DNA from 2 places in the Paenibacillus sp. FA6 genome. Region 1 is predicted to be linked to the other one. Evidence: predicted binding sites of a transcription regulator. Region 1 holds the regulator's gene; the other holds the start of a gene.
What was found. Region 1 encodes NrdR, which represses ribonucleotide reductase genes. Its sites were predicted from a motif close to AACACNATATATNGTGTT; they were not measured.

Region 1 (15,283 bases):
GTTTGGGAAAAACACATTGGACACTCGTCCATCCGATTGGATGCTCTCCCATTTAAGAGCTTTCAACGAAGTTACAGGAGATCAAGTATGGTTAGATGTCATCAATAACTTGTATACCGTTTACGGCCAATTCTCAACAACTTACTCATCTACTACAGGTCTAATCTCTGACTTTGTTATTAGCAATCCACCTAAACCGGCTCAACCCGGCTTTTTGGAGGGTCCGTATGATAAAGAATATAACTACAATGCAAGCCGGGTTCCATTAAGAATTGTAATGGACTACGCTTTTTACGGAGATACTAGAGGCCGGGATATTGCTAACAAAATGGCGGTATGGATTAAAGGTAAGACAAGTGGCGTTCCAGGCAACATTAAAGACGGATATCAATTGAATGGTACAGCAAGAGGATCATATGCTACAGCCGTGTTCGTATCACCGTTTATTTCAGCAGCGACAACGAACAGCGCTCATCAAACATGGGTGAATTCTGGTTGGGACTGGATGAAGAACAAGAAAGAGGGATATTTCAGCGATTCCTTCAACATGCTTAACATGCTCTTCATTTCAGGAAACTGGTGGATACCAACGGCTGGTAGCGTAACACCAACACCAGATACACAAGCCCCTACAGCTCCTTCTAACCTGACTACAGCCGTTGTATCAAGCAACCAAATCAATTTAAACTGGACAGCTTCGACGGATAATGTTGGCGTAGCTGGATACCAGGTTTTCCGCGATGGCACTCAAGTAGGCACACCGACTGGTACCACTTTTAATGACACAGGCTTGACTGCATCAACGGCTTATAGTTATACCGTTAAAGCAGTTGATGCTGCTGGTAACCTTTCGGCAAACAGCAATACAGCGACAGCTACAACAAGTACAAATCCAACGACCGGATCTAACCTCGCTCTAGGCAAGACTGCTGTGGCTAGTTCAGTAGAAGAAGCAGGATTCGAAGCTTCCAAAGCGACTGACGGCAATTCTTCAACAAGATGGGCAAGTATCGAAGGAAACGATAACGAGTGGATATACGTGGATCTGGGTTCAAGCAAGAGCGTCAACCGGGTGAAATTAAACTGGGAAGCCGCCTACGGTAAAAGCTACAAAATTCAAGTATCCTCCAATTCAACGTCTTGGACGGATGTTTATTCAACAACAACCGGTAATGGAGCAATAGATGATATTACATTTACGCCCCAAAACGGACAATACGTACGTGTGCTTTGTTCAGCGCGAGGTACAGCGTATGGATATTCTCTCTTTGATTTCGAGGTATATGATTCTTAATCTACAGAAGGCCTAACTCCTCCTATGCACCATACGCTGTACTTGATAAAAGGAACCACTTCCGATGAAGTGGTTCCTTTTTTTGTATAATCAGCAATGGATCGCATCTACGGAAAAGGAATAGCAGCGCGCGGGGTAACTTTTTCATCTTTTCACTCCGATAGCTTCCATCTTTCCAACTTGTGAATACCTCTAACAAACATACTGGCTAAAAACTTCGGAAGCCCCATTTCGATACATTTGTTTTTTACAAACTCCTTCATCTCCTCAACAGAGATACCCTGTTGCGTAAACTTGCCTTCCTGATAACAATGATTGCAATACATCGAACTTTTTACTAACATTTTTTCGGTTCCACGATCCTCCGCTTTTTTTAACGGCATGGCGCAACTTTGGCATTTTTTATATTCTTTCATAGCGAGTCCTCCTGATTATTCATTATTGGACAACGTTTTGTAGATTTTTTTGATTCTCTTGAGCTGCGCAAGCGTAAGAAAAGGCTCTCTTTGCGTAAGCACGTTGACATAGGAAAGTTTGTTGTCATCCGTGACGGCAATCAAGGTGCTCTCCGCATGCTGTGGAACTTCTTTGGATCTACAGGTTGCTAGATGTTGAAGCAAAAAAGGAAAAATACGCTCATTGTAGGAATGATCCACCGATGCGAGCTTGGCCAGCGTTAGTATTCCTTTGTCCACAGTTATGACGGAGCCTTGTTTAATCGTAAATAATAACGTTTCGAGATGATCCATCATTGCTGAAGATGATATCTCGGCAAAAGTGGATAACGCTGTGAGCGCTCCCCAAACCATACGATTATCGCGACTTTTCAGCAAGCCGATAAAGATCAATATATGCGGACTGATCAGCTCCGGTTTAAGCACACCAATCTCGTATGCTACTTTGATGCAGTCGTGTTGAATTTTTTTGTTTTTATTCGCTAAATTTTCGATGATTTCATATACGCCACTTATCTGATTATCGTCGATCAATCGATGAGCCAATTCAATATTTGGTTGCTCGTCTGCCCGGTCCATCTGCGAAGCTAATTGATTCAATATCGTCATTGGAACCCCTCATTTACGAATTTAAAAAGCTATCCTCATACTACCAAAAGTAATCGAACATCTCTATGTTGGATTTATTCATATTTAGCGTTTATTTTTTGGGGCCTCCACAAATGTGGGTAGTCTTGTAAGTAGAGAGACTTGGGACAGGCTCCACTCCTCCATTATTGTTGGGAACATCATTGATCAGATAATCTAAGCTTACGCCAAATAGTTCGCTCAGCATAATTACTTTATCCTTTTCAGGATAGGATTGGCCCGATTTTCTATTATATCTTCAATCTCTTTTAGCATGAAAGGTATTTTCGTGAGCTACCAATTATTAAATCACTCTACGAATAGACTTTATATTTTTAATCTCCTATACTATTTAAAGATAATTCAACAAAAATACAAGCATAAAGGTGTAGCTAATGACAAAATATACTCAAGTTTTTCAAGGAACTGCTTTTTCCTCCAAGTCACCCAAAGAAGTACAAATTCTAAAAGATTATCTTTTCTTTATTAATACGAACGGTATGATCGAACAAGTCGTTGCCCCGGAAGATGCCGATTATCAAATGTTATTAGATGCTTATCAAGGCAAAGAGAATTTCCATCGTTTAGCCGATGGCCAGTATTTCTTACCTGGGTTTGTTGATTTGCATGTTCATGCGCCGCAATGGGCACAAGCTGGAACCGCTTTAGATATTCCACTCCATGATTGGTTGAACACGTACACATTCCCGATAGAGTCGAAATTTTCGGATTTGGATTTCGCACAAAATGTCTATCAGGATGTAGTAAGCACCCTACTCGCGAACGGAACCACAACTGCCCTTTATTTTGCAACAGTTCATAAAGAAGCAAGCATATTGCTAGCTGAAATCTGTGCTGAACAAGGTCAGCGCGGTTTGGTTGGGAAAGTAGTTATGGATCATCCAGATAACAATCCAGAATACTATCGTGACGCAGATACACAAACTGCATTAGCGGACACAGAGGAATTTATTATCGCGATCAAGGAATTAGCGAAATCAACGAAACAAGGGGTCTACCCCGTCGTCACGCCACGCTTCATTCCAAGCTGTACAGACGAAGCATTACTAGGGTTGGGTGCATTAGCTGCGAAGTATGATACTTACGTGCAATCGCACTGCAGTGAAAGTGATTGGGAGCATAGTTATGTGCAGGAGCGTTTCAGCAAGAACGATGCGTTTGCTTTGCATGATTTCGGTCTCTTGCGCGATAAATCTGTTATGGCTCATTGCAATTTCTTAACGGATGACGATGCCGATTTATTCGCTGAAACGGGTACAGCGGTTTGTCATTGTCCCATCTCAAATGCTTATTTCGCAAACAGTGTTATTCCTATCGCGCATTTACATGCCAAGAAGGTTGAGATTGGTTTAGGATCTGACATCTCTGGCGGTTTCTCACCGAGTCTCTTCGATAATGCTAGACAAGCTGTAATCTCCTCCAGAATGTTGGAAGACGGTGTGAATACGGCTCTTCCCGCGGAAGAACGCGGTGTCCCGAATTCACGCATCACGATTAACGAAGCGTTCTATCTCGCAACAGCTGGGGGCGGTGAAAGCCTCAGCTTACCGATCGGCCGTTTGGAAGCGAACTATGCATGGGATGTACAAATCATCGATACAGCAGTAAGCTCTGCCAAACTACCTATTTATCAGACCAATGAGGACTTGCATGATGTCTTCCAGAAGATTATGTATCTCGCTCGTCCCGAGAATATCCGTGAAGTTTGGGTACAGGGTGAAAAAGTACATTCACGTATGTCGTAGCATTCATCCCTTATTGATACACGGGGGACTGTGCACAAACAAGCTTGGAAAGTCCTTATGGACCGTCCAAGCTTGTTTGACTAATCCGATCGAACTCCATACACTCGATAGAGAAACAAGCCAAACAGTACTCCAAAAAAAGAAATAGCTGATATGGACAGATAAAGAGTCTGACCGCCAAAGGTTCCATATACCGCACCGCCTATATAGGAGGCAAAGATCCCTGAAACACCGAAAAACAGTAATGCTAGTACCGTTTGGCCTGTTGCACGCCATTCCACTGGTACAGTTCGATATAAATATTGAATTGATGCAGAGTAGAAAACTGGAAAAGTCAACATCTGTAGAATTTGCAAATACACCAACAGATGAGGATCAGTAATCCAGGCTGAGATGAAAAAGCGAAAGAAATAAAAAATGGATGCAAAAGAAATAGTAAGCAGCTCTTTACCTTTACGCATCCACCAGAAACTCATCGCGAAAACGACTATCTCACTTCCTGCCGCCAGAAAAAAGGCCTGCCCCACTAATTCGGTGCTCCCACCAAGCTCACGAATATAAACTCCAAGAAAGGTATCGTTCATTCTCGCAGGAATGGAACAGATAAATACTAGTAGCAAAAACAACAGCGTCTCTTTATTACTTATAAAATGCTTGAGACTACTTATCGTAACGGGTTTGCCAGTAACAGGCGCATTAGGCATCTTCCAGCCTATAACAAAACTAATGAACCCAATACCTACAAAAAGATATGCCAAACTATGTGCACCGAAATAAGAGATCACGTAACCAGTAAGCAGCGATGCTACGGCATAACCCAATGCGCCATAGGTACGGATCGATCCATAGCTGATCCCTGAAGATTCAGCGATTGTAAAATTTAAACTTTCCGTCAGTGGATCGATTGGCATTAGAAAAAAGTATAGTAACATTGCGAACAAAATAAGCATCGGATAGCTACTGGTCTCGTACAACAAATAGCCTATTATGCTCGAGAACATCAGTAGCACCAGCAGTACCTTCCGGCTTGATCTTGTTTTATCACTAATCATACCCCATAGTGGCTGGGCGATCAGAGTAACGAACCCACCCGTACCGATTATGAGGCCGATTTGTGCTGGAGTTAGGCCCTGCACATCTAAATAGACTGGAAGGAATGAAATGAACATAGCCAGTAGCGCAAAATACAAAAAGTTGAAGCTTCTCAACAGGTTTGACATTCTCATAAAAAAGTCTATCCTCCATGTATTTTCTTGGTTATTGCATACTACTTAAGAACCTCTATATTTCCTTCTTTCATTATAAAATATCCATTCCTTACAAAGGATAGTATTCGGCTTACGCTTACTCCGGTTTGGTTCGCAAGTTCTAGAACCATTGTATCCGGGTAAACTTCAACAACGCTACGTAATTTGTGATAGTTCTTTTCACAGCTCTGGCACATTTTTTCATTTCTTTTCTCATATAGATTTCCACAAAAATCACAAATTTGATATTTCCCCATGTTGTCTCCTTATATAGGTGTCCCTATGTACCATTTATGATAAGTGCTACCAACTATTATACCCTATTAGATTCATTCACCAAATTAATAAAAAAGCCACTTCCGAAGAAGTGGCTTGAATTTATTATTTGGTGGAGCCTAGGGGGATCGAGCCCCTGACCTCTTGCATGCTATGCAAGCGCTCTCCCGCCGTTGCTAGTTACACTGTCCTAAATCTTATAAATCAGATTAAATGCTTCGTATATATCTGGTATTGAATAGTCAAAGACCAACCCAACACGAGTATACTCTCTCTTAAAAAATGGGGGAAGCCCGTATTGAACAAGATACCGAACATGTGGCGGATGGTGTTGTTGCGTTCGCCCGGCATTCCAAACTCACGATGCGCTTCGCCATAGTCAATAGAGCGCCCGCCTCTGTCTGCAAACCTTCATAGCAGTCACTTGTAATCCTGCCCGCAATTAACAACAAAATCTAAAAATACATTATTGAAATTATGAAATTAAGTTTTGAGCTGCTTCCCCACTAACATTAGCGAGGAATCGAGCATGAAACACAAGTAATTCCACAGCTGTGTGGGAGATAATAACCTTATATCTAGGTCTTTTTCCCATACTTGACCTCTCGGATGGCTGCCTGTATCATGTCGACGGCATCTGCGATGGAGAATCCATTCTTTAATCGCAGCAGAAGGCTTAGTTTTCATATTCACACCTCGCGTAGTCTAATTATATACTGATTCTGCAATCACCACCACTCGAAGTGCTAATTCACAATCGCTTAATCCGTGAGGAACGACCCATTTCGTTCGATCTCGCTATATAACCAAAACAAAAGCAGCTCGTGTGAACTGCTTGGTTTCTATAGTGGTGTCACCTTAGCGGGATCGAACCGCTGACCTCTTCTACTCTGCCAGCGATGCGCTCTCCCATCGTGGTTGGTTTCACGGCCCCAATTATATACGAACGGCACTGAGAGATGCTGTCTAACAAGTGACAAAAACAACCCGCACTGGCGGGATCCGCGCCAAGCCCGAACATCACACCGAGAAAACTAAACGCCAAACTGCTTTAAATGATGGTCTAAGTGCTTATAGATACAGATGCCCCACTGCTCGGAGGTGAGCTTACCGAAAAAGGGATGGGGATGAGTAGTACACCTCTCCGGTCCATTGCGCTGAAATAAGTCGGTTTTTTGTCTCAATAATTCTTTTTCTTTCTCGAATTCTCTTTTGTCTGTAAATAAAATGGTCGGGATTGTTGACATATTGCGAGGTAATGGCTTGTCATTATAAACAACTGATTTCACAAATCCTCCAATCACGATCCCTAGCCATCCTCTCTTTGGGAAAGAAACTCCCGAGGCAATGTCCTGGAATGCGGAGCAGTGAGCCAGCATTTGAGCAACATTCATCTTCCCCCAATGTGGTTGTGAATGAGCGCCCAACTTATCGATACGTGCTAAAATCTCGATCGTATGATTTCGATCAAAAATATTTTTCATTCTTTGCCGTCCCTTCTCCTTGGATGAGCAGTTCATAGAAGCCAGCGGATCAGCTATACGTTGCACGCTCTGTCGCGCATGACCCATGTCTTGTGCCATCTTGGCTACGGTCTGCAGTTGATTTCCTGCCCGACCAAGCACTTGCCACCGTGCGCTACTCTGACCCAATGGTCTCGTCACATTATCGCCGGCCTTCATCAACAATCCGTAAACTCTAAAATGTTCAATAAGAAACGGCTAAGCGAATCATCCGGCTTTTCAGTCGAGTTTGTCATGATTGCAGATTAACATATTGACAACCTGCTGTCGATAATACACCTTCCACTACGTCCGCGCGGACTGAACCCCGGGGTTCGCCCCCTGGGCATTCCACCAATAAAACAGAAAACCACGTCCTATGGACGTGGTTGATTTGTTTTATTGGTGGAGCCTAGGGGGATCGAACCCCTGACCTCATCACTGCCAGCGATGCGCTCTCCCAGCTGAGCTAAGGCCCCATTGACTTTGACAACAACTAATAACTTATCAAACAATGAAGGTTATGTCAATGTCAATATTCCTCTTATTCCTCAGCTGTACTTTTAGATAAGAGGGTTTTCAGTTCCTTCATAAACATATTGATGTCCTTAAATTGGCGATATACAGAAGCAAATCTTACATAGGCAACCTCATCTACCTGATATAGCTCTTCCATCACCAGTTCCCCGATTTGCTGACTTTCTACTTCCGGTACAGCCGTATTACGAAGTGCCTTTTCTACCTCTGAGACGATCATATCGAACTGTTCTACAGATACTGGACGTTTCTCGCAAGCCCGAATCAATCCGCGCATCATCTTATCGCGGCTAAACTCTTCACGATTACCATTCTTCTTAATTACAATTAGAGGTGCTTCTTCGACCATTTCAAACGTAGTGAACCTCCGAGCGCATTGCTCGCATTCACGCCTGCGTCGGATCGATTTATTCTCATTCGCTGGACGCGAATCCAACACCTTAGTTCCCGAAAAGTCACAGAAAGGGCACTTCATTTTCGTCAACACTTCCTTTTCACGGTGGATTAGTCCAATATTTATATTTATTTCCTTAATTTTTCTATTTTATTTAGTTATGAAGATTGCATTTAAAGCACATAATACTTTTACCAACAGCGAGGAGGTGAACAACAATGAGCTCAAACAGCAACTCTAACAATTTAGTTGTAACTAAAGCCACAGGTGCACTTGAACAAATGAAGTATGAAATTGCTCAAGAACTTGGAATTAGTATTCCTCAAGATGGATATCAAGGTAACATGACTTCATATGAGAACGGTTCAATCGGAGGGTATATTACCAAACGATTGGTAACTATTGCAGAACAACAATTAGCAGGTCAATACAGCTAATATGATTTAGATAAGGAGTGTTGGGCCGGATGAAGATCGGGCCTAACACTTCTTTTTAGTTCATCAACATCAGAACTTATCATAGACATCCGTATATTTCTCATAATAATATAATACACGTTGTACATAATGCCTAGTCTGATCAATTGGAATTTCTTTAACCGTTTCAAGTTGTCCATCCCACAAACCTTTATTCATCCAACTCTTCACATTACCCGGACCTGCATTATATGCGGCAATCGCTATCGTCCTATTCCCATCAAACTGCTTAATTAATGAGGATAAGTACCAGGTACCTAGCTGAACATTAGGACTTACTTCATGCTTGATCCGATCCAGAGATACTTCAGGGAGTTTAGCCATTTCCATAGCCCAAGTCGCTGTATTTGGCATAAGCTGCATAATTCCAAGCGCACCTTTACTCGACTCTTTACCCGTTTTAAAATTAGATTCTACTCGGATGATAGCTGCAATTAAGTACGGATCAACGTCATACTCTTCAGCTTGAAGTTTAATCTCTTCTTTGAAATGAATAGGATAAAACCAAGACATCCAATTACTATTGAAGAATAACAACATGACAAATGTAGTGAATAGAAGCATGAGTACCCTCTTTTTACGAAAAAGTCTCATAGCTGACCTAACTGGAGCCATAATTCATTCACTTGTTGCTCCGTTGTTGCTAAGCTATCACTGTTATCAATCACGAGATCCGCCATGGTCTTCTTCACTTCTATATCCATTTGTGCGTGGAGCCTAGCCTCAGCTTCGTCAGCCGACAAGCTATCTCTCTGCATCAACCTTAGCTTCTGTATATCCCTTGGTACATATACCACTAACACTTGTTCGAACATCGATTGTAGGCCTGATTCTATTAATAGAGGGATATCGATCACAATGAGTGTTTCTGGATTCAGCTTCTCAAGTTCCTTCATACGTTCATTCAATTGTTTACGAATTTCAGGATGACTAATATCATTCAATGCCTTAAGAGCCTCTTTATCATTAAATACAATATTACCGAGCTTCTTACGATCTAAAGTGCCATCTGCTTGCAATATAGCTTGTCCAAAAAAATTCGTTACTGCAGTAAGAACAGGTTGACCCGGGAGCATAACATCCCGGGCAATAGCATCTGCATCAACTAGCAAAGCTCCCTTCTTCACCAGAAGAGAGGATACGGTGCTCTTCCCTGTTGCAATTCCCCCAGTTAGTCCTATATTCATATTCCACCTCATAATAGCTTCATTATTCCCATTATTATTAACATTAAAGCTGGTAATGCCGTCATGTGCCGTGTCCATGATTTCATAGCAAATCGAAACCCTGTATTCATACCCAGAACGAGAAAACTACCACTAAAGACAGCTATAACTAGCGATGTGGACAAGGGAGAAAAACCAAGTAGAGCTGCTCCCAGGCCTGCTCCGAATGCATCTAAAGATAATGCAATCCCCAACCACATCGCCTCATAACCTGAGATACTACCCGATTCATCCACGTCCGCCGAGGATGGTGTCCGTAATATTTGGATCACAAGCCCCATTTTACGAATTTCAAATGTGAACACTTGACGTTCCACTGGATGTTGAGGGATTTCCTCAATCTTCTCAACAATTACAGGTTTGACCACTTGCTCCTTCTCCTTCTGCACAACCATCTGCACCAGAGACCATAATCCCATAATAATGAGAATAATAGCCCCTATAGCAGACGCTACCGTAGGAGAAATAAAGTTCGCTAACAGAACACCCACTTGCATCGAAATGTAAATAACAATACCCGAAAGAGTAGAGATGATCATAATCGAAAGTAAAGGGATCTTCACTTGCTTCAAGCCATATGTAATCCCCACTCCAAAACTATCCAAACTCACCGCAAAAGCCAGCAACATCAGTGCAAAAATATGACTGTGCACCCCTGTCCCCTCCCTATCTCGTACGGAAGCATCGAATACCTCATCCGAAACCCTTCCGCAACCATCGATATGTCCTCCGTTATTATATGGAAGATGAAACGAGTGGGTGCACATTCACATCATTATTCCTTTTTAAATGGTTGTTCTCACTTTAAACCTTTGACATCTCGGACAGAAATGCGTTCCTCTTCCGCCCACAACGATCTTTTCGATAAGTAATCCACAGTTGATACAAGGTTTGTTCTCACGTCCGTAAACTTGAAGTTCTTGCTGGAACATCCCCATCTCCCCTTGACCATCCACATATGATTTGATGGAGGATCCTCCAGCTTCAATGGATTCCAATAATATTCTGACGATGGATCCATGTAATATCTCAAGCTGCTTGTCCGCTAAAGAATCCGTTGGTTGCTCTGGATGGATTCCTGCTTCAAATAAAGATTCATCTACATAGATATTCCCAATTCCGACGACATATACCTGGTTCAAGAGGACTGATTTAATCTTAGTCTTCTTCCCCGTTAGTATCTTCTTAAATTGCTCTAGGGTAAAAGACTCATCTAGTGGTTCAACACCTAGCTTAGACAGCGGTAGATTCACAAGATCCTCACCTGTTGCGAACAAGTGCATTGTGCCAAATTGTCGGACATCTTTATAACGCAATTCTGTACCATCATTGAAATGAAAAACAACATGCGTATGTTTCTCTACTGGGTCTTGACTGGAGTAAAGACCGTATCTTCCTTCCATCCGTAAATGGGATACGAGTACAAGTCCATCCATTAGAATACGCAGAAATTTCCCACGTCGTTCCACACTTTGAATCGTGTGTCCCGCAAGCATAAAAGCAAATTCATTTATATCATCAGGACGCTGAATAATCCGCGCCAAATGGACACTAACACGATCAATAGTTTTGTCTTTAACTAATAAATTCAAGGTATTCTTTATCGTTTCTACTTCCGGTAATTCCGGCATAATGCTTTCACCTCTACCTCATTATAACGGAATTCCGACTGCTTTGGGGTACTATTTAGCTTCATACCAATTACTTCCAAAGCTAACTTCAGCTTTAAGTGGAACAACCAGTTGAAGAGCTTGTGCCATAATTTCAGGAACAAGTGATTTCATCATCTCAAGCTCATCTTCAGGAACTTCGAATACCAATTCATCATGAACCTGTAGAAGCATACGACTCTTCAACTTTTTATCTGATAGCGCATGATCCATATGCACCATTGCAAGCTTAATAATATCTGCTGCCGTACCTTGGATAGGTGTATTCATTGCCGTACGTTCTGCGAATGATCGAAGATTGAAATTACTAGCATTAATTTCAGGAAGATATCTTCTTCTTCCCAAGAGAGTCGTGACATAACCCTTCTCCTTGGCTTCTTTCACAATATCACCCATAAATTGTTTCACACCTTGGAATATTTCGAAATATTGCTCTATGAAATGAGCAGCTTCTTTTCGTGTTATATTAAGATTCTGTGATAATCCATAATCACTAATTCCATAAACGATTCCGAAATTGACTGCTTTGGCCGAACGACGCATATCAGAGTCGACTTCTTCCGGCTTCACTCCGAATACGTCCATTGCTGTTTTGGTATGAATGTCCATATCTTGAATGAAAGCCTCTTTAAGTTTTTCGTCATTTGAAATATGTGCTAACACACGTAATTCAATTTGTGAATAGTCGGCTGCCAAGATAGACCACCCTGGTTCAGAAGGTACAAAAGCTTTACGGATTTTACGACCTTCCTCAAGCCGGATCGGAATATTCTGCAAATTCGGGAATTGACTACTCAATCGACCAGTTGCAGCAATGGTCTGACGATAATACGTATGCACTTTACCTGTCTTCGGAGAGATCTCTTTAAGTAATCCTTCTACATACGTTGATTGCAATTTAGCAAGTGTCCGATATTGTAGAATGAGTTGTACAACTTCATGATAAGGTGCCAGTTTTTCAAGTACCTCAGCATCGGTTGAGAATCCAGTCTTCGTCTTCTTCACAGCAGGAAGACCTAACTTCACGAATAGAATCTCACCTAACTGCTTCGGTGAATTTATATTAAACTTTGCATCCGCAATACGATATATTTCTTCCTCAAGATGATGGATCTGCTCCTCGAGTTCCTTACCAAGCTGTTGTAAGCCCCCCGAGTTAACTTTGATCCCTTGCTTCTCCATATCTGATAAAATACGTGATAGCGGCATCTCCAAGTCATGGAATAATGACTTCATTTCATTCTTATCCAATTCTTCTTCCTGTTTCGGAATAATACTGAGGATGGTAGCTGATTTACGTGCCAAATGATTACTCAGAACATCCACTTCTGGCACCTTGTATTTCGCACCTTTACCAAATACATCTTCTTCATTAGCTACGGATGATAAGCCATATTTAGAAGCCAATGCACTTACAGTTTGATTGGATTCCGTTGGGTCGAGCAGATAAGCAGCTAGCTGAACATCAAATACCACTCCAGCAAAAGGGATGTCATGCCAATGTAATGCAAGATCCATCCGGTGCAAATCATACCCTCGTTTCGGATACGCAGGATCTTGTAGCCAGTTCAGAATGGGTGTTGCAGAAGCTATTCTCAAGATGTCCAATGGTACATAATCATGCCGCTCATGCGATGAGAACACGATACCAATGATCTCTGCACGATGCGGATTGTCACCATGAGTCTCCACATGCAACACTTCAACGTGTTGAAGACGTGCAATAAACTCGTCCATATTTCCTTCGTTAATAACAGTAACCTCTACGTCCAGGGCAGGTTGCGAACTGACACCCTCCCCTTCTTCTCCTTCACCTGAGAAAGAAAGGCGTTCAAGCAATGATTTGAACTCCAATTTAGCCAACGCTGGACCAGCTGTTTCCTCTTTCAGACCATTGAACACCAGCTCGTCAAATGACTTATCTAATTGAACTTCACGATAAATCGTAGCCAATTTCTTACTAAGAATAGCGTCATCCGCATGAGTCTCAATCTTTTCCTTCATTTTACCCTTTAACTCATGTGTGTTCGCCAGAACCTCTTCTACCGATCCGAATTGATGCAGAAGCTTAAGTGCCGTCTTCTCACCTACACCTGGAACGCCTGGAATATTATCCGAAGTGTCTCCCATTAGCCCCTTCAAATCTGTAATTTGGTGTGGTTCTAGACCATACTTTTCTTGAATTAATGCGGGGGTATATATCTCAATATCTGTAACACCTTTACGTGTCATTCCAATCTGTACATGCTCTGAAGCCAGTTGGAACATATCCTTATCTCCAGATATCACCAATACTTCGCGGCCTGCTTCATCTGCTTCCCTAGCAATAGTACCAATGATATCATCAGCTTCAAATCCGCTCAGCTCATATTGGGCTATTCCCAATCCCTCTAATAACTCCTTTAGCAAAGGAAACTGTTCGGAGAGCTCATGCGGCGTCTTTGCTCGCCCACCCTTATATTCCTTGTAACTTTCATGTCGGAATGTCATTTTTCCAGCATCAAAGGCAACCATCATGTGTGTCGGCTTATGATCCTCAATGATCCGCAGTAACATATTTGTAAATCCATAAACTGCATTTGTATGCCATCCCTTCGTATTCGTCAGTGGTGGCATTGCAAAAAAAGCGCGGTAAATGATACTATTTCCATCAATAAGAATTAACTTTTCCATAAAACACCTTCCCTTTACAACATTCTTCTATCATGATACCATACCAAGCCATAAATCGAGAAAAAGCACCGACTATTGTCGATGCTAAGTTTTGAACTTCCTATATAATACGAGTTCAAAAAGTCAGCTTTTCAGCTCCGAGAAGATTGGATGAAGCTAGGGAGTGAGGAGCGGAGCGTAGGCAGTCCCTACGTGAGCACCGGAAAGACCGGCTGAATTCAATCTTCGATGTCGAATACGCTTCTCGCTATACTTCGTGATCAAAAGATGACTTTTTGAACTTCCTCTATTATTGGTTTAGATCAGGTCGTTTCCCTGTCACTAGATAAATAACACTTTCACCAATATTTGTAGCATGATCAGCGATACGTTCAATGTAACGACCTACTAACGTCAATAACATCACTTGAGATATAGATTCAGGATGTGATGGTATATAGGTGTAAAGTTCGGTTATAATTTGTCCGTATAAATGATCAACTTCATCATCATCTCGAGCCATCTTTAAGGCCAAATCCGTATTCTCATCAAGATAGGAGGTAATGGCTTCTGAAATCATCACATCAACAATCTCAGCCATTTTAGGGATGTCAATAAGTGGTTTAATTAAAGGCTGCCCTTGAAGACGCATCGTTACTTTAGCAATATCTAAGGCAAGATCTCCCATACGCTCCAAGTCACTTGAAATTTTAAAGGCAACAATGATACGTCGTAAATCTTTAGCGACAGGTTGCTGCGTAACAATTAAGCGTGATCCAATATCCATAATTTGATCTTCCATCGCATTCAGCAACACATCATCCTTAACGATCTGTTGCGCTAAATCTACATTCAGTGTGTGCAGTGCCGTAATAGCACCATCTAAGGCCTGAATAACATGTTCGCCCATTTTTCGCAACAATGTACGTAATTCATCTAGATCTTGATCTAATCCTATTCTCCGAATCATATGTCCATTATCCTCCTATCAATACTCACTTTAGCCAAATCGTCCTGAAATATAGTCTTCTGTTCGGGAATCCTGTGGATTCGTAAATAAGACGTCGGTTTCATCCGATTCAACTACTTCCCCATTGAGGAAAAAAACCGTTCGCCCAGATACACGTGCTGCTTGATGCATATTATGAGTAACCATCACAA
Region 2 (15,283 bases), 230 kb from region 1:
TAACTTCAATCGTTCTAACAATTGTTTGGACCAAACTATCAGTAATGACATTTACGTTGAACTACTCACCACTTAACCGACCTTACGGTCTGTTTGAAGTGGGAGATTCCTAGGAACACCAACCTAACGGTCGGTTTTGGATTAGGCTAGCCCCGCAGTCCCTGCGGTTAGAAGCCTTATGGCTTCATCTTTAAGATTGATTGCTGCGTTAATATCTCTTTGATGATGGGTATGACACTCTGGGCAGTCCCATTCACGTAGTCCGAGATTTTTAACGTCTATGTTTTTGTAGCCACAACTTGAGCAGAGCTGGCTGGAAGGAAAGTTTCTAGCAACGGTAACGACTTGTTTTCCAGACCATTTCGCTTTATATTCAATCATTCTCTTGAATTGTGACCATGATACGTCACTGATGGCTTTAGCCAGTTTGTGATTTTTAAGCATATTCGATACCGACAAATCTTCCATCCCAATCATGTCGTGGTTTTTGACAATGTTGGTTGAAATCTTGTCTAAGTAATCTTTTCGTGCATTGGTAATCTTCTCATGAATACGTGCTACTTTTATTTTGGCTTTATGCCAATTTGAACCACCTATGGTTCGTCTACTCATGATTCTTTGCGCTCTGGCTAATTCCTTTTCAAACATGTAGAAAAACTTAGGGTTCGAATAGAGCGTTTCATCAGAGAAAATAGCAAGATCTTTTAAACCTAGATCGATTCCAATGATCGATTTTGTTTTAGGAGATTCGATGATTTTGATTTCAGTCATTAAAGAAACAAAGTATTTACCAGATGGATTACATCTGACGGTAGCACTCAATATGCGACCTTCTACTTCACGACTTTTGGCAAAGCAAACACATCCAAGTTTAGGCAACTTCATGCGATTTTCTATGACACCTATATTGCCATTCGTATACTTGGTTGTATAAGATTGAACAGCATTCTTTTTTGATTTAAAACGTGGTTGTTTGTTTTTCTTTTTGTAATAGCGTTGGAATGAATCGGCTAAGTTTTCAACCGATTTTTGAAGGGAAATACTATCTACTTCTTTAAGAAAAGAATAGTATTTTTTTAATTCACGCACAGCTTTGACAGACTCATATTTATTGAAAAAGGCACCTTTCCAGTTGTTTGATGGTAATTGGCCATTCTGTCTCATTTCTTCAACGATGTACCAATAGGCATCTTTTTCTTTCTGTTTGGCAAGGAAAAAGTTGAAGACGAACCTTGAACAACCGATGGTCTTATGAATGAGTTCTGCTTGTTTTCTGTTTGGGTAGATACGAAATTTGTATGCTTTACGTACTAACATGAGTCATACCTCCATCATACCAAGAACATTCGTTCTATTATATCATATGGTGGAAGGATTTGGCTATCGCCAACCGAAATTCATCTCCCACCTACTCATTGGGCTTTGCCCTTCACATTCATTGAGGTGGAAGTCTTCTTTCGGAAAATGATAAATTCATCTTTACCCGTAAAACCTTCTTTTGCTTCATATTGAAACATAGGGAAATTATAGTAATCTAATAGTGTTCCATTTGTTGGCGCTTTTACTAATTCAAAACTAAATGTTCCTTGATCAGGATAAGCAAATTTTAAAGTACGTGTAATTATCTCCCCTGTTTGCACTACGGCAACGTTCGGTATTTGGGAGTACAGCGCACCTATAGAATAGAAATTCTCACCCGAATCAATTGTGATACTTTCCTCACTGGTAACTGGAGTTACAATATTATAGCCTACCACTGTGCTGAACTTAACTGTATAGGTACCATCTGCTACATTAAGAAACAAGAATTTTCCGTCCTCATAGGTTGTCGTGCTTGCTACTTCCTTACCTCCATTCATAAGCTTTACAGTTACACTCTGCTCAATTGGGTAGTCTCTATCAGCAGCATAGCTTGGAGTAATCATAAGCATAGGAGCCATGAATCCAACTATAAGTGATGCTAATCATAACCATGACCATACTTTAGTCATCTGTCGTTTAATTTAATACTACACCTCACTATAATTCTGATTAGCGATTCCAATAACCATATCTGCATGTAAGAATCTTGGTTGTTCCTAACCAGCACTAATCACTTCATTACCCAGTTTCCTCCACTCTACAATACTTTGATTTGACAACATTAAAAGTACCATATTGCTTTTGCGCATTCTATTATCCGAACGTAGCAAAATAGTCGAAGTCGGGTATACTTTCATTCTCCCCACAAACATTCAAAAACTCCTTCGGCGTCTTCGGGCGCTAATGAAGCTTTGCTGAGACCTATCAGTAAATACCTCGTCATCGTGAATATGGTCATCTGACAACAATTTAGATATAATTCTATTGTTTTGTAATGCGTGCTGCTTTTGCAGAATTGAACTGATGTTTGTCTTCTGTTCTAAACTAAAAAAACAGTAACAGTCTTGGACCAGAAAATAAAGTCCTAGACTGTCACTGTTTGATTGAGCTAACGTGTCCCGTTAGATTAACATTGTAAGTGGGTAATGTTTGCAAAATCGAATAATATAAATCCATTAGCAACACATCTAATTTTAGTTATAGAGCATTCTGAAACCAAATTGCTCTGTTCACTTATAAAATTCAGGTGTTTATTATCCAGCTCTTCTTGAGAAAATTCATTTACCAAAAAGTCTGTAATCAATCTGCCATGAGTGACTACAACAATGCTTTCCTGTGCGGAAAAATGAGCGTTTAAAGTCCATAAATAAGTGCTAGCCTTGTTCCTGTTCGTCAAACTTAGTTTCTCTCAGTTTCCATGGTTTTTCCACCTGCAACGCCACTTTAAATAACGCTGCAATCACATGATCTTCTCGGCTACTAAATATCTTCATTGTTCTTTCCTCCCTATTAGTCTTCTTAGGAACAGTCTGCTCTACTTCTCTATGCTTTAGACCTCACCATCCATCAAATATAGCGACGAAGCAATGTTGTTCTATTATTTTTTATGTGTTAATATATTTTAAATAATAGAAAATAATAGAATATAGTAGACAAATCTGGAAAAGGCCTTTGGAGGTTTGGAAATGAAAGTCATAAATGTTTTGGTCGTTATTGTTATTATCGTTTCCATTTTATTGCCGGCATATCTATTTAACGAAGCAAAAAAAAATTTCTCGAACAAAAGACAATATGAGGTAAATTGGCAATTGAAATTGCCTTCCAAATTTAAGGAACTTGATCAATATACAAATCAAGGTGGATTTCGCGGGGAAGGGATACGCTATACTATTTTTAAATCTAAAGAAAAGCACTTTTCCTCAATATTAGAGTCAACAAGCGGAAGAAAGATTTTAAAAAAATATTCCGGGGATACTCTTCATGATAATGAAAGAGATATAAAAAATTATGTTGAGAATATATTGCTGCGCTTAGATGTTTCTAAAGATAATATACCAAATTTTAATGAAGTTTACTTGTGGCAAGAGTTCAATTATGAATCTGATAGATTAGTTGTTCTATATTTCCCCAATAGGAAACTTTGTTATTTTGTGGAAGAATTAAGATGAAAATTTAAGGAGATAATTTCGATGTTTAGCCCAATATGATACCCTGAATCCGTGAAATACCTAAACTCGGGGCAGTGGGCCCTTGTAACTGGCTGCGATTTGGGTGGAAACTCATGGGAAAAGCGAATGAATTACCAAGCAAGCATAGGGGAACAGAGCTTGCCATGAAACAAGCTCTCCGAACTTTCGTTCTTCTCCTTAAATCAATAACAATACCATTATGATTACAAGTCATAATTATGAGGATATCAAAGAATTGTGTGATGATACCTATATTATTAATGAAGGTCATTTAGAAAAGCTGAGTGAAGAGTTGAATGAAAAGTATTTTAACAGAAGTGATAACTAGGGAAAAATGATAAAGCCAATCGGAGGATATTATCTACATTTTTGAACCGAGTTATTCCTATTTTAATTATGCATCATTTGGCGAATCCAATATTATGATTCAAGGAGACATCCCTTCGATGACCGTCAATAAACGAACTCGTCGTTTTCAGTCATCATCAATTATAACAAAACAAGCGATCAATCGAGATAAAGGTTTAGCCGCCCTCTCGAAGATCGCTTGTTTCCAGTTACCACGCTTAGTCACAAATTTATTTTATCGTAAGCGATCAATTTCACCAAACCACAAAATTGCCCATATATTATTTATGCATTTAGTTGAATACTCTTCAGATTTATCATTTTTCGTGAGTCACTTTTTGCATCAGTTGTGGCCATTTTGGCAGCTTTCATGATCCATCACAACAATCAGGACTATTTAAGTAAGGTTATTATATTACGAACACTTACTATATCCACAGTTACTACACGTCTTGCATCCTTCGATGCTTATGAGCGCTGCTGAACCACAGCTTGGACATAGATCACGAGATGTTTGCTTAACGCCGTGATTACGTTGGCCAGAGCCAGCGTTCGCTGATTCTACTGCGCGCGTTGTAGCTGCGGGTGCTGGATCGTGATCATGTTCACTCCCTGTATCACTCTGCACATGAGATTCCAGTGCTTTCGCAACAGCATCTGCGATGGATTCCACACGGTTCGCGCCGAAGCCAATAGCACCGGAACCACCGATTCCTTTAAGATGCTTAATAAGGAGTTCCACTTTCTGCCCATGATCTCCATAACGAAGGAACAAGGAACATACACGGCCCAAAGCCTCGGCCATAGCGAATACGTCAGATCCTGCCTTTCCAACATTTAGGAAGATTTCGCTAGGGATTCCATTCAGATCGTTGATTGTTATATATGCCATTCCAAATGGTGTATTCACCTTATATGTCGCTCCACGAAGGACTTGTGGACGTCTCTTATACTGCTTGTCAACGACTTTCGTCTCTTGCGATTCAACGGTCGCTTCAGACGTCAAGCTTCCACTCAGTGATTCCAGAGCCACATTTTCACCTGCAATGTGATCCACTACTTGCTGCTCTTCTTCCACTTCTTGTGCTACATTGTCCACAGATTCCTTCTCATCTTCCTTCTTTTCTGTGTTTAGAACTTGTACGTCACGGCTACCATCACGATAGATGGTCACGCCTTTACAACCTAGATCGAATGCCAGCTCATAGAGCTCTGCTGTCTCTTCTACAGTAAAGTCGGACGGACAGTTGGCTGTCTTCGAAATAGAGCTATCTACCCAGCGCTGAATCGCTGCTTGTACATAAATATGCTCTTTCGCTGATAGATCCATCGATGTAACGAAATATTCCGGTAATTCCTGACCAGGATGTGCTTCAAGCCATTCCTGTGCAATCGGTACGAATTGCTCATCATAACCTAGACGACTTTGACGATAATATTTGAAGGCGAAATACGGTTCAATCCCCGTTGAAGTTCCAACCATTGTACCCGTACTACCTGTCGGCGCTTGAGTAATGACTGTCACGTTACGCATACCCTTTTCTCTAATAGCTTGACCCACTTCAGGGAAGGCTTCTGTCATATTACGCATAAATCCGCTTTGTAAGTATTTCTCAGCATCGAATGCTGTAAATGAACCTTTCTCTGCCGCAATATCAGCCGATGCCAAATAAGACTCTCGAGCAATAAAACCAAATATTTTATCAAGAAATTCTAACGATTCCGGACTTCCATAACGAATATTCAGCTTAATCATCAGTTCTGCCAGCCCCATAGTACCGAGACCTACACGACGCTCGTTCTTCTGGTTCTTCTCATTCTCTTCGAAGTGATATGGTGTCTTGTTAATGACATTATCCAAGAAACGCACCGAATAACGAGTTGTTGTTGCTAGCTCGTCCCAATCCACATCATGCTTCTGCGCATCGTAGAACTTCGATAAATTAATCGCCGATAAATTACATACACCCCAAGCCGGTAATCCTTGCTCACCACAAGGGTTCGTACAAATAATCGGATTAAAGTACCAGCTGTTAGACATGTCATTATAACGTTCCATGAATACTATACCAGGTTCAGCAGATTTCCATGCCGCTTCCGTAATCGTATTCCAGATTTCACGTGCTTTCACCGTACGATAAGGGATCACTTTGCGTCCAGCTTGCTTCCACTTATCTAAATCGCCATCCCACACTTCATCATAATCAGGCATCGTTGTGTCTGGAAACACTAATTCCCAATCTAGATCTTCTTTCACGGCCTTCATGAACCCATTGCTTACACATACTGACAGGTTAGCATTCGTAACTTGACCCATCGTCTGCTTCACAGTTATGAAATCTAGTACATCAGGGTGCCAATCGTTCATCATCAACATGAGCGCTCCACGTCGGCTACCGCCTTGTTCAATTAGACCCGTTGTATAACTGAATAGACCTCCCCATGATACAGCACCACTTGATGAACCATTCACTCCTTTGACGATCGATCTATGCGGTCGAAGGGATGATAAGTTAATACCTACGCCACCACCGCGTGCCATGATCTCTGTCATCTCCGAAAGTGTATTCATAATACCGCCACGGCTATCTTTAGGTGAAGGAATAACATAACAGTTAAATAAGGTGAGTTCTTCACTTGCACCAGCACCTGCCGCAATCCGTCCCCCAGGAACAAGCTTCCAATCATCCAAAAGATAACGGAACTTCCCTTGCCATTCGGCTTGAAGCTCTGGCGTTTCCTCAACAGAGGACATCGCCTTCGCCAAGCGATCCCACATCTCTTCAGGTGTCTTCTCAATATTCAATGTAAGCTTCTCAACTTGAGACTCTACAAGTTCGCCACTACGCGTCTTCACCGTTACCGATCTACCCTCGCGCTTAACAATTTCGCCTACTTCCTTCGCAGGGAATTTAGGATCATCCTTCGTCAGGACCAGAACCACATCCCCTACCTTAGCGTTATTACTATCCGCATCTTTCCACGCGTATCTATCTAGAAATATCTTCTCACTTAAGCCTTCTAATCGGCTTGTATGCTGTAATTCGCTCAAAAAAACGACCTCCCATTAATGGTATTCATGTTTTGAAATCCAAGATCCCAGATCTACATTCCACAATATATTGTGTTTATAATATTATACTACACTACATATTGTAATTCTATGCCGAATTAGTGAAATTTAAGCCAAGAAAGCTCTTCCTTATTGGACATTCTTCATTTTCCTCCTATAATCTCTTTCTTTCATATTATATTTTTGAAAAACTTCTGGAATACACTCAAATCTATATAGCAAAAAAATCTATAGTTATGAACTCCACTACTTCAGTGCATACTACACCTTACAGTGAATTCCATTCATTCTAAAGGGAGGGTAATCATGGATACGCCAACCACTCATCCTCACATCATTACAACACAAGATCTACCCGTTCCACTAGTTATTGATAATCGTTGGCTTGAAGATTTAGAGAATCGCGTTGATAAAGGCGGTCCCTGGGGAGACTGGCGATTATTCCAATTGGCCGTGCAGGGTGAAGAATCCCGCTTGGTTACCAGTTTTGATGAATTACAATGTCTCAAATATCTACAGGGTCTAATCCCCCTTCCCCATCAAATAGATACAGCACGTAAAGTATTATTCAACATGTCTGGGAGAGCTATTTTGGCAGATGAAGTAGGACTGGGTAAGACGATTGAGGCTGGACTCATTCTAAAAGAATATATCATTCGCGGTCTGGTCTCAAAAGTACTTATTCTCGTACCAGCATCATTGGTTCTACAGTGGGTCCGTGAGTTGAATAGTAAATTTGGCATTCAAGCCGTCGCTCAGAAGAAAGCCTACTCTTGGAATTCAGATATCGTCGTAGCCTCTATGGATACAGCGAAGAGAGATCCTCACAAGGACATTCTATTAGATCAAGAATATGACATGCTCATTATTGATGAAGCACATAAACTCAAGAATAAGAAAACATCGAACTACCAATTCATTCAGAAACTCAGAAAGAAATATTGCCTGCTACTCACAGCAACTCCTGTTCAGAACGACCTTGGTGAGTTATTCAATCTGATCACACTGCTGAAGCCTGGTCAACTTGGTAAACAGGGTGAGTTCTCCACGAACTATGTAGTCGATAAGCGCATCGCTAAGAATGAAGGGCTATTGAAGGACGAACTTTCCAAGGTCATGATTCGTAATCGCCGGGGCGAGGGTCCTACTATTTTCACCAAAAGAACAGTTCGTAATGTCAATCTTCAACTATCTCCTGACGAACAAGCTTTATATGACGGTGTGACTTCTTATGTGAAAGATCAGTATGATGCAGCCGGAAGTAACCTCAGCAGTATGCTGTCCTTAGTGACCCTTCAACGCGAAGTATGCAGTAGCCGTGATGCTGTATTCGTTACGTTAGTAAATCTAACTAAGAAAATGCCAGAGGATTCCCCTCTTCGCACCAAAATATGGGATCTTGTCTATATGATCAAAGAAATTAAGTCCAACACCAAGGCCGAGAAAACGATGGAACTTATTCGCGATATGAATGAAAAGGTGATCGTATTTACAGAATACCGTGCAACTCAAGAGTATTTATTGCAGTATTTTCGTGCACATGGACTGAATTGCGTTCCTTATCGTGGAGGTATGAATCGTGGTAAGAAGGATTGGATGATGGATCTATTTCGTGGTCGAGCACAAGTGATGATTGCTACGGAAGCAGGTGGCGAAGGAATCAATCTACAATTTTGCCATCATATGATTAACTTCGATCTACCTTGGAACCCGATGCGTGTGGAGCAACGAATTGGTAGAATCCATCGATTAGGTCAACAGAATGATGTGAAGATATACAATTTATCTACAACGGGAACGATTGAAGAACATATTTTAAATTTGCTACATGAAAAGATTAATATGTTCGAGACCGTCATTGGTGGACTCGATGTCATACTAGAGCGTTTTGAGAAAAAGGAATCTTTAGAGAAGAGTCTCTATAAAATTGTATTGGAATCCCAATCTGATGAGGAATTAAGACAAAAGGTCAGTACACTTGGTCAAACTTTAGATGAAGTAAAGCGGCAAGTTGAAGATGAAGGCATCAGTAGTATAAGTGACTTAAGAGAGGAAGAAGCATGACATGAGTATGTCTTCTGATCAAGTACAACAACATATGATGATTTATTTAGAGGCCACCGACTGTCAAATCATCGAGAAATCTCCCTATCATATCACGGTGAAGCTATCGCCCCAAGCAGATAAACAACTAACGAATCGTCCCTATTACTGGGGATTTGTTGAGCGTACAGGAGTAGATCCCGAGACTTTGTGCTACACCTTTGTCTTTGATCCCGAACGTTATACTGTTCCCGATGTTAAGCCTGCTCCTGTAATGAATAGTGAGGGGATTCCGCAAGACAGTATACTATCACGCTATTTCGATGTAACACCTACAATGCCTCGCATGGGACCCGGTCGAATTCTACGTGAAGATGTGAACTATGGAAGTCAACGACTTCAACAAATATGGGATGCCGCTAGACGAGAGGGCTCCTCTGTCTATTTATTTGAAGAACCAGGAATCTTGCAGCGACGCGCTCTGTTTTCTGCCGCCTATGAACCTTGGTTAGCGGTCTGCTTCAAAGTAGAGATGACTTGTGATGTGAAGAAAGAACAACTACATTTCATGGGTATCTCTTTGTTAAGTGGCGTCATAACAGAGGATTTCCGTCAACAATTAGTAGGTCGAAGCTTAAGCCCTAGAATTCCAGAGAATGTTCATATTAACCCTGCGGAACTGTCTTTAGGCAAGGCTGCCGAACAGTTACAATCCAATCTAATTTCTTCACTCGGTCAGCTCGATTACCAATGGGCAGATCAGGCACAGGAACGTTTGAAGGATGAGCTCGTAATTATTGATGGTTATTATGAACATATGATGAATGACCCCGATGAAGAGAAGAACAACCACATTCGTGAGCAATACGATGCAAGACGTAGTGAAATGGCATGGCAATATGAGCCCAAAGTGAAGTTGTCCGCCATAACATGCGGTCTATTTCACCTAAGACCTATGCAATAGGGATAGTATGACTTCCATCGCTAAAAGAGGGCAAAATAAGACCCTCTATTTTCATTGACGTCATGACAGTTTGCAACACCCTTTTTAAAGCATGTCCTTTACACTGTAATAAGTTCCCATTAGTGCGTATTCAAAATGTCGACTTTTTGGACAACCTCTATTAGTGAAAGGTGGATTGTATGAACTCCTTGCCTTCAGTATCCAAGTTAATGATCGTCCTGCTCAGTATGCATTTGTTGATATCTACCACTCAGCCATCGACTTCTGTATCTGTTGCCAGTGCTACTGCAATATCTAAAGAGTCCTTTGTCGTGAAAAAGACTACAGTGCAATCTCCCAATGAGCCTTCGGATTGGGCTGTCACAACAGGTCAGAGTTCAATTCCTGCTCCTTCCGTCTTAAAGACTCTTACCGAGACTGTTGTCGAGCAACTTTCAGAACAAGCATCATTCGCTTCTTGGAAGAATTCCGAACTTGGGTACTTCCCGCTAGGACCTGGTACACATAGCTGGCTCGTTACCGTATCCATGAATCAACAAGAACTCGGCTATCTCATCTTCACAGCAGAAGACAGTGATACCCAAGCCTATATACTCAGCGAATACGGACGCAGTCCCTCGGTACCTTACGATCTAACTTCCCTGCATCAGACCTTGATGCAGTCAGACATCATTTCCTCATCATCTAAGTATGCGTACCCAACTAACATAGAGCCTCTCTATGCACCATTACTCCCTTTATGGAAAATATCATTTGGGAACTATGAGACCTTATACCTTAACGCACTAACCATGGACGTCCTTCCTTGGGACGAATCGCACTTAAAGAAGCTCAACCTACAAACTTCTATGCTAGATACCGCACACTTTACTGAACAAGATTACTCTTTTACATCCGCAGCTGCGGTAGCTCGACAAGGGGAAAGAGACCCACTAGCAAATCTCATGTGGATCACAACCCCACGTCTATCGCTGCTATCTGACGACGATATAGTCAACTATATCAATAATGATAACAACTTAATCTTCACGGCACCCTATCATAATGATGATGTGGGCGGACCCTTTGCAGTATCAGGTTTTCAGAAATGGACCTCTAGTAAAGCTACTCCGCAACAGACTATTTATGTAGGTACCGGTCTGAGCGGACAGCGATATCTTCCCTTATCTCTCTTACGCAGCAAAGGGGAATTCCGCGCTTTCCCTGAGTTGACAGAATGATCCTGTTATGTGGATGAAAAGGTTCAATCAAAAAATAAAAGTCAAATATAAAAGATCCTAAAACAAATAATTTAGAATAGTGTGGGTGTCAGGTGCATCCGCACTATTTATTTTATCAGTACCTTGCAATGGATAGTACCATGTGATATATTTTTTTCAGCAAGTACTTCACATGAATCGGTACTATACATTAATTAGTAGTGAGGGAGAAGTTGTTGGATGAATATTCAATTCAAAAAAGGTGTTTTGAATCTATGTGTTCTTGTCCTTCTCGACAAGCAAGATCGCTACGGATACGAACTTGTACAAAAGATTTCCAATCAGATTGCCATTTCGGAAGGTTCGGTTTATCCCCTCCTTCGCCGTTTGACAAAGGAGGGTTATTTCACGACCTATTTGCAGGAATCAACGGAAGGTCCTCCACGGAAATATTACAAGTTGACAGAGACAGGTCGCCAGTATCTTCATGAACAGTTGGCGGAATGGCGGAATTTCACGGATGGCGTGAATACATTGATCGAGGAAAGTTTACGGAATGAATGAAATTTAATTTTCCAACAGATAGTTGAAGCATTGTAATCCAATCAAGAATAGATCAGAAAATTTATTTGGAAGGAATGTTTACATGAATAAGGAAAAATTTCTAAAGGAACTAAAATCAACTCTAACACGACTTCCTATCAACGACCGGCAGGAAATATTACAGGACTATGAAGAGTATTTCACAAATGGACTGTTAGATGGGAAATCCGAAGAGCAAATTGCAACCTCCCTTGGTTCTCCAAAAAATATAGGCAAAGAGTTGTCCGCAACATACCATCTTGAAAAAGCGAAAACTACTGTAACAACGGGTAATATTATGCGTGCAATGTGGGCTCTTATTGGTTTAGGGTTCTTCAACCTTATTATTGTCCTTGGACCATTCATTGCAATACTCGCTGTAATTATTGCTGGCTGGGTGGCAGGCATTGGATTTATAGCAGCACCTCTCCTCGTTTTGCTAAATATTATTATTTACCCAAGTACATTTGAGTATTTCGATTTATTCAGTTCAGTAGCCTTGTGTGGACTCGGTTTCTTCATCGCAATTGGTATGCTATTCGCTACGAAGTCTTTGATGAACGGTTTTGTTTGCTATATGAAATTCAACATGAAACTTGTGAAAGGAGGTTTAAAACATGCTGAACATTAAAAAGCTATCGATTATTGCTTTACTCCTTTTACTAGTCGGTGTTGTCGGAAGTGTTTTGACCTATAATTTAACACAAAAATCCGAATGGGTTACGGAAGAAATCACAATTAAAGATGAGAATTTCACGAACATTAAGATATCAATCAATGATGCTCGGGTTGAACTGATTCCCACAAATGAAGCGGATGCGTTTATCGAAATTTCAGGACGTGGTAGTAGAAATAAGGTTTCGGCTACCGTTCAGGACTCCATTTTATCAATTGTCTATAAAGAAGCGAGTCCTAAACTTTATAATTTCGACATTGTTCCGAAATCAGAAACATTGAAAGTGTATGTACCGAAAAAACTGTATGACACCGTCCAGATTCAGAGCAGCAATGGTTCGATTTCAGCAGAAGATATGGAGGCAAGCGAAGTAAATGTTAAAGCGAATGACGGACGGATTGAATTAAGAGATATTTACGCTGATTCGATTATTATTGAATCCGATAACGGTCGAATAAAAGCGGAAAATATGATTGGCTCTACCATCAAAGCTAAAGCAAATGATGGGCGTATTGAGTTTAAACGCATTCAGGCAGATTTAGTCTCCGCCGTTGCTGATAACGGAAAGATCGGGCTGGAAGAGATCAAAGGCAAGCTCTCAGCAAATGCGAATGACGGGCAGATCGAATTGTTGACAGACTCACTTGATTACCCGATTGACTTCACTACAAATAATGGTCGCATTGATATTTTGACTGCTAGCGAGCCTACAAATGCGACGATTCATGCACAGGCTGATAACGGAAGCATTAAGATTTTCGGCGAAGAAAGATCTAACGTTACAATTGGATCGGGAGAAGTTAAAATCAATTTATCTTCGAAGGATGGAAAAATAACTGTGGAAAACCGATGATTGTCCGTACCACTAAAAGTAACAAAGGTTAATTCTCTTCCCCGTCAGTATCTTGCCATGATGCCTCGGATATGGGATGTCTATTCCGTCTCCACAGAGTCAGACCGATCGGTATCATACCGAACCATTTCGTGGACCAAGGCTCTTTCACAGCTCTACGACGCTCTTCGCGTGGTGTTTCCATGTATGTAACTACTTGTTCTGTAATATATTTCACCAATTTCAGTTCATCCCCCATAACTACTCATCCCCCTTGCTTATTGTTTACATTTAGAGTACTTATGACTAGGTTGTGCAATTAGCAGAGATTTTAAACCAAAAACCGCGTCCTCTCCGAAGTATCGGATAGAACGCGGTTCTTAATTATTACTTACCTAGCAAAATTTTTGCATAAGGTGAATCGATTGGCAACATGATGACTGGTTCGTTCTTAAGCGTCGTCACATAGCTCTCTAAGGTCCGGTAGAAGCTGTAGAATTGTGGATCCTTACCGTATGCCAAGTTATAGATCCTTGCCGCTTCTCCTTCGCCCTCCGCAATAATCTTCTTGGCATCAGCTTGCGCTTGGGCAAGAAGCTCCGTTGACGTACGATCTGCTTTAGACGTTATTTTGCGGGATTGTTCATCACCTTCGGATAAATAACGAGCTGCTATCGATTGACGGTCAGAAATCATTCGATTATATACGCTTTGTTTATTCTCCTCTGGTAAATCGGTACGTTTGATGCGTACATCAATAATCTCAATACCATAATCATCTCTCGTTAATGCTTCAATAACGTCTTTCGTTATCTCATCATTAATGTTACCGCGTTCTGTATTCTCACTAATAATATTCTCATAGTTTACTTCTGATAGCTTACGACGAACAGAGTTGTAGACAGCTTCATCTATTCGCTGAACACCACCGCTAACCGATTGAACAGTTCTTAGAAACTTCGAAGCGTTATTAATACGCCATACCGTGTAATTATCGACGACAATCGGCTTCTGATCCTTCGTTAATATAGTCGTTGGTGAGCTATCATAGGTCATCTGATATTTAGGAAGAGTTGAAAGATTCTCAATAAACGGTATTTTAAACTTTAGACCTGGTTCTGGAACCGCCCTTACTGCTTCACCGAATCTAAGAACGACTTTATACTCTCCCTCCTTGACAACATACATAGATCCCGATGCCAAAATAAGAATAAGTACGACCGATATAAGAGCTACCCAATTGTTCTTCTTCATTGTGCAGCACCTCCTTCTGGAGCAGTTGTAGCAGGTGGTTTGGTCGAAGTAGCTGAACTATTCGAACCACTTCGCATTAGCTCATTTAATGGTAAGTAATTCACTGTATCACTATTGGCATTCGTAATAAAGATTTGAGCATTAGGAAGAATTTTCTCTAAAGTTTCTAGGATCAAGCGGCTTTCAGTAACGTTTGGATTATTCTTATACTCCGTATAAATCGCATTAAATTGAGCCACGTCACCTTCTGCATTTAATATCCGTGACTTCTTCTCACCTTCGGCGTTCTCAAGAAGTGCTTGAGCTTCGCCTCGTGCTTTCGGAATGAGATCGTTCTCATATTTAGCTGCATTATTAATTTTTGTATTCTTCTCTTCGCGCGCATTCGTTACTTCACGAAATGCTTCTGTAACTTGGCCGCTTGGGGGTTCAATATCCTGGAATTTAATATCGATAATTTGGATACCTGTATTGTATTTGGTCTGTAGTTCTAGTAACTTCTCTCTAACTTTATCTTGAATAACCGTCTTACCATCTGTAATTGCATAATCTAATTTCTCTGAACCAATGACAGCACGGATCGAAGAACTTGCCGCATTACGAAGAAATTGCTCTGGATTATCGATATTGAATAAATAATCGCGAATATTACTTATTTTCCATTGAACGACAGCGTCCGCTGATACGATATTCTCGTCTCCCGTAATCATCATCGCTTCTTCTTCAACTTCAACAGATGTAGTCCCCTCTACACGGTAACC

Region 2: ACP8HI_RS03900 (adenosylcobalamin-dependent ribonucleoside-diphosphate reductase) is a predicted target of NrdR. The motif match lies at 7,011-7,028, and genes of this name have one in related genera.

Annotation. Positions count from the first base shown of each region.
Region 1 is NZ_CP188820.1:621,498-636,780, reverse strand. It holds partial or broken gene ACP8HI_RS02905 (glycosyl hydrolase family 8) at 1-589, shown strand, start outside; gene ACP8HI_RS02900 (galactose-binding domain-containing protein) at 566-1,294, shown strand; gene ACP8HI_RS02895 (zinc ribbon domain-containing protein) at 1,447-1,710, opposite strand; gene ACP8HI_RS02890 (hypothetical protein) at 1,726-2,358, opposite strand; gene guaD (guanine deaminase) at 2,772-4,142, shown strand; gene ACP8HI_RS02880 (MFS transporter) at 4,223-5,368, opposite strand; gene ACP8HI_RS02875 (DUF1569 domain-containing protein) at 6,700-7,149, opposite strand; tRNA gene ACP8HI_RS02870 (tRNA-Ala) at 7,571-7,646, opposite strand; gene nrdR (transcriptional regulator NrdR) at 7,712-8,179, opposite strand; gene ACP8HI_RS02860 (small, acid-soluble spore protein, alpha/beta type) at 8,317-8,535, shown strand; gene ACP8HI_RS02855 (lytic transglycosylase domain-containing protein) at 8,605-9,168, opposite strand; gene coaE (dephospho-CoA kinase) at 9,165-9,761, opposite strand; gene ytaF (sporulation membrane protein YtaF) at 9,770-10,453, opposite strand; gene mutM (DNA-formamidopyrimidine glycosylase) at 10,586-11,431, opposite strand; gene polA (DNA polymerase I) at 11,483-14,143, opposite strand; gene phoU (phosphate signaling complex protein PhoU) at 14,433-15,092, opposite strand; gene pstB (phosphate ABC transporter ATP-binding protein PstB) at 15,123-15,283, opposite strand, start outside.
Region 2 is NZ_CP188820.1:855,334-870,616, reverse strand. It holds gene ACP8HI_RS03925 (S-layer homology domain-containing protein) at 1-34, opposite strand, end outside; gene tnpB (IS200/IS605 family element RNA-guided endonuclease TnpB) at 142-1,317, opposite strand; gene ACP8HI_RS03915 (SdrD B-like domain-containing protein) at 1,413-1,940, opposite strand; gene ACP8HI_RS03910 (hypothetical protein) at 2,079-2,234, opposite strand; gene ACP8HI_RS03905 (hypothetical protein) at 3,048-3,530, shown strand; gene ACP8HI_RS03900 (adenosylcobalamin-dependent ribonucleoside-diphosphate reductase) at 4,315-6,951, opposite strand; gene ACP8HI_RS03895 (DEAD/DEAH box helicase) at 7,279-9,036, shown strand; gene ACP8HI_RS03890 (YqhG family protein) at 9,038-9,979, shown strand; gene ACP8HI_RS03885 (hypothetical protein) at 10,159-11,199, shown strand; gene ACP8HI_RS03880 (PadR family transcriptional regulator) at 11,419-11,742, shown strand; gene ACP8HI_RS03875 (HAAS signaling domain-containing protein) at 11,825-12,391, shown strand; gene ACP8HI_RS03870 (DUF4097 family beta strand repeat-containing protein) at 12,378-13,289, shown strand; gene ACP8HI_RS03865 (YqzE family protein) at 13,318-13,527, opposite strand; gene hflC (protease modulator HflC) at 13,656-14,522, opposite strand; gene hflK (FtsH protease activity modulator HflK) at 14,519-15,283, opposite strand, start outside.